4 regions of the Pseudoalteromonas phenolica genome follow, and region 4 is predicted to be linked to each of the others. Evidence: predicted binding sites of a transcription regulator. Region 4 holds the regulator's gene; each other region holds the start of a gene.
What was found. Region 4 encodes sigma-54, which starts transcription at its own class of promoters, with help from an activator protein. Its sites were predicted from a motif close to GTTGGCACGNNNNTNGNNT; they were not measured.

Region 1 (2,208 bases), 120 kb from region 4:
TTGTGACGACTCAAGCACTAGACCGCCGTTTCTCTGTTGCACCTATGCTGGATTGGACTGACCGTCATTGCAGAACTTTCCATAGAAAATTGTCTAAACATGCTGTGTTGTATACAGAAATGATCACGACCGGTGCCATTTTATTTGGTAAAGGGGATTATTTGGCGTTTGGTGAACATGAGTTACCTGTGGCGCTGCAACTAGGTGGCTCAGACCCTGAAGCATTGGCAAAGTGTGCGAAGAAAGCCGATGAATATGGATATAGCGAGATTAATCTAAATGTAGGCTGCCCGTCTGATCGGGTACAAAACGGTCGCTTTGGTGCGTGTTTAATGGCTGAACCTCAGCTGGTGGCTGAGTGTATTGCAGCAATGAAAGCGCAAACTAATGTGCCTGTTACGGTAAAAACACGTATTGGTATTGATGAGCAAGACAGTTATGAGTTTTTAACCACGTTGATTGAGGCGATTAAAGATGTAGGTTGTGATGACTTTATCATCCATGCGCGTAAGGCTTGGTTACAGGGGTTAAGCCCGAAAGAAAACCGTGAGATCCCACCGCTTGATTATCCTCGTGTTTATCAGTTGAAGAAAGATTACCCAGATTTACACATCAGTATAAATGGTGGCGTTAAAACCATTGAAGAGTGTCAGCATCACTTAACGCATATTGATGGGGTGATGGTTGGTCGTGAAGCTTACAGCAATCCATTTATGTTATCGCAGGTTGATGAGCTTTTGTACGGTGGTGAAGCGTTTACGCAGACTCGCCATGAAGTGGTTCGCAGCATGTATGATTACTTTGAAGCGCAAATGAGCGAAGGTGCGAACTTCTGGCATATTGCTCGCCACATGTTAGGTATTTTCCAAAACCAACCGGGTGCGCGAGGATATCGTCGTCACTTATCAGAGAATGGACATAAGAAAGGCTCGGGTATTGAGGTAATGGAAAAAGCACTAACGTTTGTGCCTGAACTGTAAAAATTTCTAGAGTTTAAACATACTAAGAGAAGCCGCTTAACTAAGCGGCTTCTTTGTTTTCATATATTATGACTTTGCGTAATGCGCGAAAATGCGCGGGGTAAACCCGCGCCTACATATCAGGGGTTTTCTGTTCTTGGATTGTCGCCGTAAACGACGACTTACAACAATAGCGTGATGGGTCTTACCTATAGGTCGTGGCTTTAGCCCGACAATAATCCACAAAAAATTTCATGTTAACTAAATTGACTACTTTTTAGTTTATTTAACGAAATCATGAAATTTGTCTCTTCTATAAAAACTCCTTAAAAATGTTAAGTGATTGTTTTTAGTTGATTTTATATTTTGGCACAAAGATTGGAATAGCTTTAGTAACCCAATTGCCAAATGCATAGGAGCAGAAAATGGCCTTAATCGACAGAATTGAAGATCTTATAAAATCAGAAATTAATGCGTTTTTAGACAAAGCGGAAGATCCACAAAAAATGACTGCGCAGATTGAGAGTGAGTTACAAGATGCCTTGGCTGAATGTCGTTCAACTGCTGCACAAATTATTGCAGAGCAAAAAGGCTTATCAAGGCAGCATGAAGATCTAGCAAAAGGTATTGAACATTGGCAGCAACAAGCTGAGCTAGCCGTAAGTAAAGGTCGTGATGATTTAGCAAAAGCGGCTCTTATCGAAAAGCAAAAGCTTGTAGATACTCAGGAAGAAAATCAAAAACAAGCGGCACAACTAGAAGATGCGTTACACAAGCTTAATGAAGATGCAGCTAGGCTAAGTAATAAAATTGCTGAAGTGAAAGCAAAGCAGCAGCAATTTTACAGAGCACAAAATAGTGCAGTAGCAAGATTGAAAGTGCGAAGCACGTTAAATAGTGAAGAAGTACAAAATGTTTGCGCACGCTTTTCACAACTCGAACAGAAAGTAGAGCGTATCGAAGCACAAGTTGAAAGCTACGACATTGGTAAAAATGATGTTTATCAAGAATTCAAACAAATGGAACAAGACGAAAAACTGAGTGAAGAACTTGCTGCACTGAAGCAGAAAATCTCAGGTAAGCAAACTGTAGAGCAATCGACTTCTGCGCAGTAAGTAAACGTTTGCTTGGTACCAATTCGTTTTGACAGGCTCGGCGCAACGAGGCGCCTCCCTAATTTTTCAGGAGTAAGGTTATGAATATGCAACAAACAACGAAAACATGTCGTCGTATTTTAGCGAGAAAGAAA
Region 2 (2,208 bases), 1.3 Mb from region 4:
ATCCCTACTTATTGTTGTATCTTCTGTACCATTATTGAGCCTTTTTTCGACGGGTATGTGGATTGAAAGTATGGGCGGGTTTCCTGTAATCGGAGCAGGTCAAGGTGTAATCAAGTATTTTGCGCTTCTCTCAATTGGCATTTGTCTACTTAATCCAAAACTGTCTCAGCATGCAATGCAGTGGATAGCGATATTCCCAGTTTTGGTGGTACTCGTTTGGATCGGGGGTATGAAGTTTACCTTGATAGAAGCTCAAGGTATCGAAGACCTATTACAAACTTCACCATTTATGTCTTGGATGTATAGTGTTTGGGATTTACAAACTGCCTCGAATTTAATTGGTGTTTATGATTTGTTAGCTGTCGTACTTTTAATTGCAGCCATATATAACAAAAAAGTACTTTGGATTGGCGTATTAATGTCACTTGCAGTTTTTGTCATGACACAAACATTTTTAGCTACAACCCCAGGCGCAGTTACGACATCAACTATTTTATCTACTACTGGCCACTTTTTAATTAAAGATTTATGGTTTATTGCGAATTTGATTTTCTTTTTAAAGTTTACCGAACAAAAAGTATGATAAAAAAAGGGCACGTTTAGCGTGCCCTCTTATATCCTGATTATTTATATTTACCATAACTGCCATCATCAAATAATGACTTGAGTTCATTGGCAAAGCTCACAAACTTTTCTTTAATCGTGCGCTTAATTTCAACGTCAATTGAACCTAACCACAGTTTGCCTTTAATCTTTATAGTCGGTGCTTGTTTCGGCGCAATTGACGGCGCTTTATTTTCTACGTTACCAAGAATGCAAAAAGCCTCGCAGATCACATTTACACCTTCAGGGATTAAAATTTTCTCTGAACCCAGTATGCAATTTACATTTACTGTGACTTCTTGATGCTCAAATACAGCATCGGAAAAGTCTAAGGTTGTAGAACCCAACACATTCAATAAGTTAATTTCTTTTGGTACCGCCCATTTGCCTGTTCGAGTGCTGTTTCCTAAAACCGTTTTAATATCTAGCTTGTCACCTGCAGACTTTTGTCCGTAATTAATATTCAGGCTCGCATCTTTTTGCGCCGTATACTTCTCGTCAGCTTGCATAGTAAGATCTGCTGTTAGGGCGACGATTTCAGCGTGAACCTGTGTACTCATCGCTTTGTCTAAACGTCTTTCAAATGCCTCTGCGGAAATAACACCATGGCTATAGTTGTAAATTAGGTTGTCTATAACTTCTTCTCTAACTTGTTCAATAGGTCTATCTTCTAATACGACGCTCATGTTATTTCCCTACTATGTAATACCAATCTGCAGTAACACTTAATTAAGCTGTTTAGTATAGTGAGTGACTGATTCAACTTAATCATTCAATAAGTTGTACCATTAAAATTGCATTTCTTAAATTTAAAGCAACAACCGAACCAAAAATAAAGTCATTATAATTCAATGCACTAATTCAGCTGGCATTTCTAACCAAGTTACTTTCTCACCAAAATTTGAGTGTTTTGACTAATAAATAACATATCTCCCAAATTGAAAAAAGTGATAGATAATTTAAATTGCTATCTCGGGCTTTCGCAACTCCCTTTCAATGTTAAAATGGTACGTAAATTATATAGAACTATAAGCGCAAATTATGAAAGTAATCTCATTTAACATTAATGGCCTTCGTGCTCGTCTTCATCAATTGCAAGCATTAATCGACAAACATCAACCTGACGTAATTGGTTTACAGGAAATCAAAGTTCACGATGAAGCGTTTCCGGTTGAAGATGTAGAAGCTATGGGCTATCACGTTTATTTCCATGGTCAAAAGGCACATTATGGTGTCGCACTGATGTCAAAGAAACCTGCTAAATCAATCAAAAAAGGGTTTTCGACTGATACAGAAGAATCCCAAAAACGTATGATTTCAGGTGTATTCGAGAATGACAAAGGTGAAGATGTGATCATTCATAATGGATACTTCCCTCAAGGTGATAACATAAATCATGAAACCAAATTCCCATACAAGCGTCAGTTCTATAAAGACTTAATGACACACTTAAATGAAAATCACACGCCTGAAGAAAATGTCATTGTGATGGGTGATATCAATATCTCACCAATAGATTTAGATATCGGTATTGGTGAGCCAAATAAGAAGCGTTGGCTGAAAACGGGCAAATGTTCATTCCAGCCAGAAGAACGCGAGTGGCTT
Region 3 (2,208 bases), 740 kb from region 4:
GATGATGCGGTTGAGGCGATGCGTTTAGGTGCCATTGACTATATGGCAAAACCGTTTGCGCCTGAAGTGCTGCTAAATATGGTTAGCCGTTACATGCCAGCAAAAGAAAAAGAAACAGAGGGCCCGGTGGTTGCTGATCCACAAAGTCTTCAATTACTTGAACTTGCTAATAAAGTGGCGAAATCTGATGCTAGCGTTATGGTGCTAGGGCCAAGTGGTTCGGGTAAAGAAGTATTGGCTCGATTCATTCACGATAAATCAGAACGCAAAGATGAAGCCTTTGTAGCCATCAATTGTGCGGCTATTCCTGAAAATATGCTCGAAGCTACTTTGTTTGGGTATGAAAAAGGTGCGTTCACAGGAGCTATTCAAGCATGTCCGGGTAAATTCGAACAAGCACAAAAAGGCACCATTTTATTGGATGAAATCACCGAAATGGATTTAGGTTTACAAGCAAAGCTACTTCGCGTGTTGCAAGAGCGAGAAGTTGAGCGACTTGGTGGCAGAAAAACCATCGACTTAGACGTCAGAGTTTTGGCGACCAGTAACCGTGAACTTAAAGAAGCGGTGGCTGAAGGTAAGTTCAGAGAAGATTTATATTACCGCTTGAATGTTTTTCCTCTGATGTGGCTGCCACTGAATGAGCGCCCAGGTGATATCGTAGTGTTAGCTGAGCACTTGTTAGCAAGACATACCAGCAAAGCAGGTAAGCCAGCAGTGCAATTAAGTGATAGTGCAAAGCAAAAGTTATTATCACATTCTTGGCCTGGTAATGTCAGAGAGCTTGATAATGTTGTTCAACGTGCTTTGATTTTGCAGCAAGGCGATACTGTACATGGTGAAGATATTTTTATCGAAAACTATCAACCAAGTTTAGTAATTACAAGAACAACGAATACGGAAGTGTCACCACAGATAAATGTGGAACAACAGGCGCGACAGGTTGAGCCTGTAATCAGTGACATAGAAAGTTATGATGCTGCAAATTATAAAGCGACTTTACAAGATAAAGAGCATCAAATTATTTTAGATACGCTACATAAGTGCAATGGTAAGCGTAAAGACGTTGCTGAGGTACTGGGTATGAGTCCAAGAACTTTACGTTATAAACTCGCTAAAATGCGCGATATGGGGATCCTTTTACCAGCATAACTTCTCTATTCTATAAGAGGCCAAAACCTTGGCCTCTTTATTATATCAATCCTCAAAATAGATCGCTCAATTAAAAGCATTGGTATTGTTGTCAAAAAGTCGACTCACATAAAAACACCTTAACACACTGAAAATAAAGATTTAATTTTTGGCATGTTTTGTGCTTATACAAGTTATATGTTTTTATTGGAGTGGGTGTTATGAAAATCCAACCAAACTCTCTTTATCAAGAAATGCAGTCTCTTGCAGTAGAGGCAACGAGAAATACCATTAAAACCAATGAAGTTGCAGTGCAAAAAACCGCGGCGACTTCTTCTGCGCAATTTGGCGATTTGCTGTCAGACGCAATCAATACGGTAAATGGTTTACAAAAAGATGCTAAATCAAAAGTAACGGCGCTAGAGATGGGTGATAGAAGTGTTTCACTTGCCGAAGTCATGATAGCATCACAAAAATCATCAGTGGCTTTCGAAGCAACGGTACAAGTTAGAAATAAACTTGTAGAATCTTATAAAGAAATCATGAATATGCCAGTTTAATCTGGGTAGTGGAGTAGCACCGTGGCAACGAATCAATCAACCGATCTGACCTTAACCGATGGCACTGCTGGCGCTGGCTCTGAAGAGCAGCAAGAGCAAAAGTCGGGATATTTAAGCGCATTAAGTGGCGTTGATATGCTTCGCCAGGTGACTATTATTATTGCTTTAGCTATTTGTTTGGCCATTGCAATCGCGATCATCATTTGGGCGCGCCAACCTGATATGCGTCCACTGGGCCAGTACCCAACCGAAGAGTTAGTCCAGACTCTAGACTTTCTAGATGCTCAAAAAATTGATTATGAGCTCGAAGGCAACACCATCATGGTTGCCGAAACCGATTACCAAACCATAAAACTACAAATGGCCCGTGATGGTTTCACGCAAGCTCCAAGCTCTGGCACAGATATTCTGATGCAAGACATGGGCTTTGGTGTGAGCCAACGCCTAGAGCGAGAGCGCCTTAAGCATAGCCGAGAGCAACAACTAGCTCGTACCATTGAAGAACTGCAAGATATTA
Region 4 (2,208 bases):
CACCTGAATCAGTTTTAGCTGATCAAACCGTTAGAGACGTCTACCTAGGTGAACAATTCCGTCTATAGTTAATGCAAGACATTATCCAAATAACAAAAAGGATTGTTAGAAATACATGAGGCAATCGCTACAGCTGCGCATGGGGCAGCAACTAACCATGACACCACAATTGCAGCAAGCAATTCGCTTACTGCAATTGAGCACATTAGATCTGCAACAAGAGATCCAAGAAGCGCTGGATAGCAACCCTTTACTTGAAGTTGATGAATCAGAACTAGAACCAAGTGCTGATGACAATGATTCAGACAAAGCAGCCAAAGATACTGACTCTGGCGAGCAACTTTCTAATTCTGCTGATGATGGTCACGGTGAGGAGCCGACCAGCGATTACGAGCTTGATAGTGATGCAGCACTTAGCAAAGAAACGGTCAGTGACGATCTAGCCATGGATGTGACTTGGGACGAATACATGAGCGCTGCTCCAAGCTCCAGCAGTGGTCCAATGCCTGAAGACGAAACCATTTATCAGGGTGAAACCACTGAAACACTGCATGAATACCTGATGTGGCAATTAGAGCTCACCCCGTTTAGCCCTACAGATAAAGCCATCGCCGTTGCCATCGTAGAAGCAGTTGATGATGCAGGCCTACTGACTATCAGCACTGAAGAGCTTCTCGAAAGTATTAATGAAGGCAATGATGAAGAGTTAATCGAACTCGATGAAGTTGAGGCTGTATTAAAACGCATTCAACTATTTGACCCTGTAGGCATTGCGGCTCGCTCTTTACAAGAATGCTTATGTATTCAACTCAATCAGTTTGATGCAGATACGCCTTTCATTGCTGAAACAAAAATGGTGTTAAGCGAACATATTGATTTACTCGCTAGCCGTGATTACCGCACCATCATGAAAAAGACCAAGCTCAAAGAGCCTGAGTTAAAAGAAGTGATGACGCTTATTCATAGTCTTAACCCTAAGCCTGCCGCCAGTATTATCCGTGAAGAATCTGAGTACGTTATTCCTGATGTGTCAGTGAAAAAAGTGAAAGGCCGTTGGATTGTCGAACTAAACCCTGAATGCATGCCTAAAATAAGAGTTAACGATCATTACGCGGCAATGTCTCGTTCAGTTAAATCAAGCTCAGACAGCCAGTTCATACGTTCTCACTTGCAAGAAGCCAAATGGTTCATCAAGAGTTTAGAAAGTCGTAATGACACTTTAATGAAAGTTACTAATTGCATTGTGCAACAACAACAGGCATTCTTTGAACATGGACCAGAGGCAATGAAGCCTATGGTTTTAAATGATGTTGCTGAGATGGTCGAGATGCACGAGTCTACCATTTCTCGTGTCACCACTCAGAAGTACATGCATACACCCCGTGGCATTTTTGAGTTGAAGTACTTCTTCTCAAGTCACGTAAGCACTGAAAACGGAGGTGAATGCTCATCCACTGCGATTAGGGCATTGATCAAGAAGCTAATTGCTGCAGAAAACACTGCTAAGCCATTGAGCGACAGCAAGATTGCAGATATATTGGCAGAACAGGGAATCAAAGTGGCACGTCGTACAATTGCAAAATACCGCGAGTCACTCTCTATTCCACCGTCAAATCAGCGTAAAAGTCTGATTTAAGACGTAAACCAAGAGAAGGAAAATGCTTATGCAACTAAATTTAACTGGTCGTCACGTAGAAATTACAGATTCATTAAGAGACTATGTAAACACGAAGTTTGCAAAGCTAGAAAGGCATTTTGATCACATAAACAACGTTCATGTGATCTTAGATGTTGAGAAGCTGGTACAAAAAGCCGAAGCCACTGTTCATTTAAATGGAGCTGAAATTTTCGCTTCAGATGAACATTCAGATATGTATGCAGCCATTGATAAACTCGTTGATAAACTCGATCGCCAAGTTATCAAACATAAAGAGAAATTAACTCGACACTAACCATGAAACTTAGCTCGATTATCAACAAGGACTGCAGTAAAGCTGCGGTCCTTTTTAATAGCAAAAAACGTGCGCTAGAGTACATTAGTGAATTAGCGAGCCAGCACCTTCCTGAACACAATGCTCACGAAATCCTTGATGCCTTCCTGACTCGAGAAAAATTAGGCAGTACGGGCATAGGTAAGGGTATAGCGATCCCTCATGGCCGACTTGCAGGAATAGACTCTATCTTTGCCATCTTAGTGACCAACCAAAA

Region 1: PP2015_RS02045 (PspA/IM30 family protein) is a predicted target of sigma-54. The motif match lies at 1,325-1,343, and genes of this name have one in related genera.
Region 2: PP2015_RS07110 (DUF1707 SHOCT-like domain-containing protein) is a predicted target of sigma-54. The motif match lies at 1,416-1,434, and genes of this name have one in related genera.
Region 3: fliE (flagellar hook-basal body complex protein FliE) is a predicted target of sigma-54. The motif match lies at 1,300-1,318, and genes of this name have one in related genera.

The regions. Positions count from the first base shown of each region.
Region 1 covers NZ_CP013187.1:451,743-453,950, forward strand. The annotation lists gene dusA (tRNA dihydrouridine(20/20a) synthase DusA) at 3-980, shown strand; gene PP2015_RS02045 (PspA/IM30 family protein) at 1,385-2,074, shown strand; gene PP2015_RS02050 (PspC domain-containing protein) at 2,155-2,208, shown strand, end outside.
Region 2 covers NZ_CP013187.1:1,608,430-1,610,637, reverse strand. The annotation lists gene PP2015_RS07115 (DUF417 family protein) at 1-583, shown strand, start outside; gene PP2015_RS07110 (DUF1707 SHOCT-like domain-containing protein) at 624-1,289, opposite strand; gene xthA (exodeoxyribonuclease III) at 1,645-2,208, shown strand, end outside.
Region 3 covers NZ_CP013187.1:1,073,024-1,075,231, forward strand. The annotation lists gene PP2015_RS04800 (sigma-54-dependent transcriptional regulator) at 1-1,152, shown strand, start outside; gene fliE (flagellar hook-basal body complex protein FliE) at 1,353-1,691, shown strand; gene fliF (flagellar basal-body MS-ring/collar protein FliF) at 1,713-2,208, shown strand, end outside.
Region 4 covers NZ_CP013187.1:329,990-332,197, reverse strand. The annotation lists gene lptB (LPS export ABC transporter ATP-binding protein) at 1-68, shown strand, start outside; gene PP2015_RS01545 (RNA polymerase factor sigma-54) at 116-1,636, shown strand; gene hpf (ribosome hibernation promoting factor) at 1,665-1,952, shown strand; gene ptsN (PTS IIA-like nitrogen regulatory protein PtsN) at 1,955-2,208, shown strand, end outside.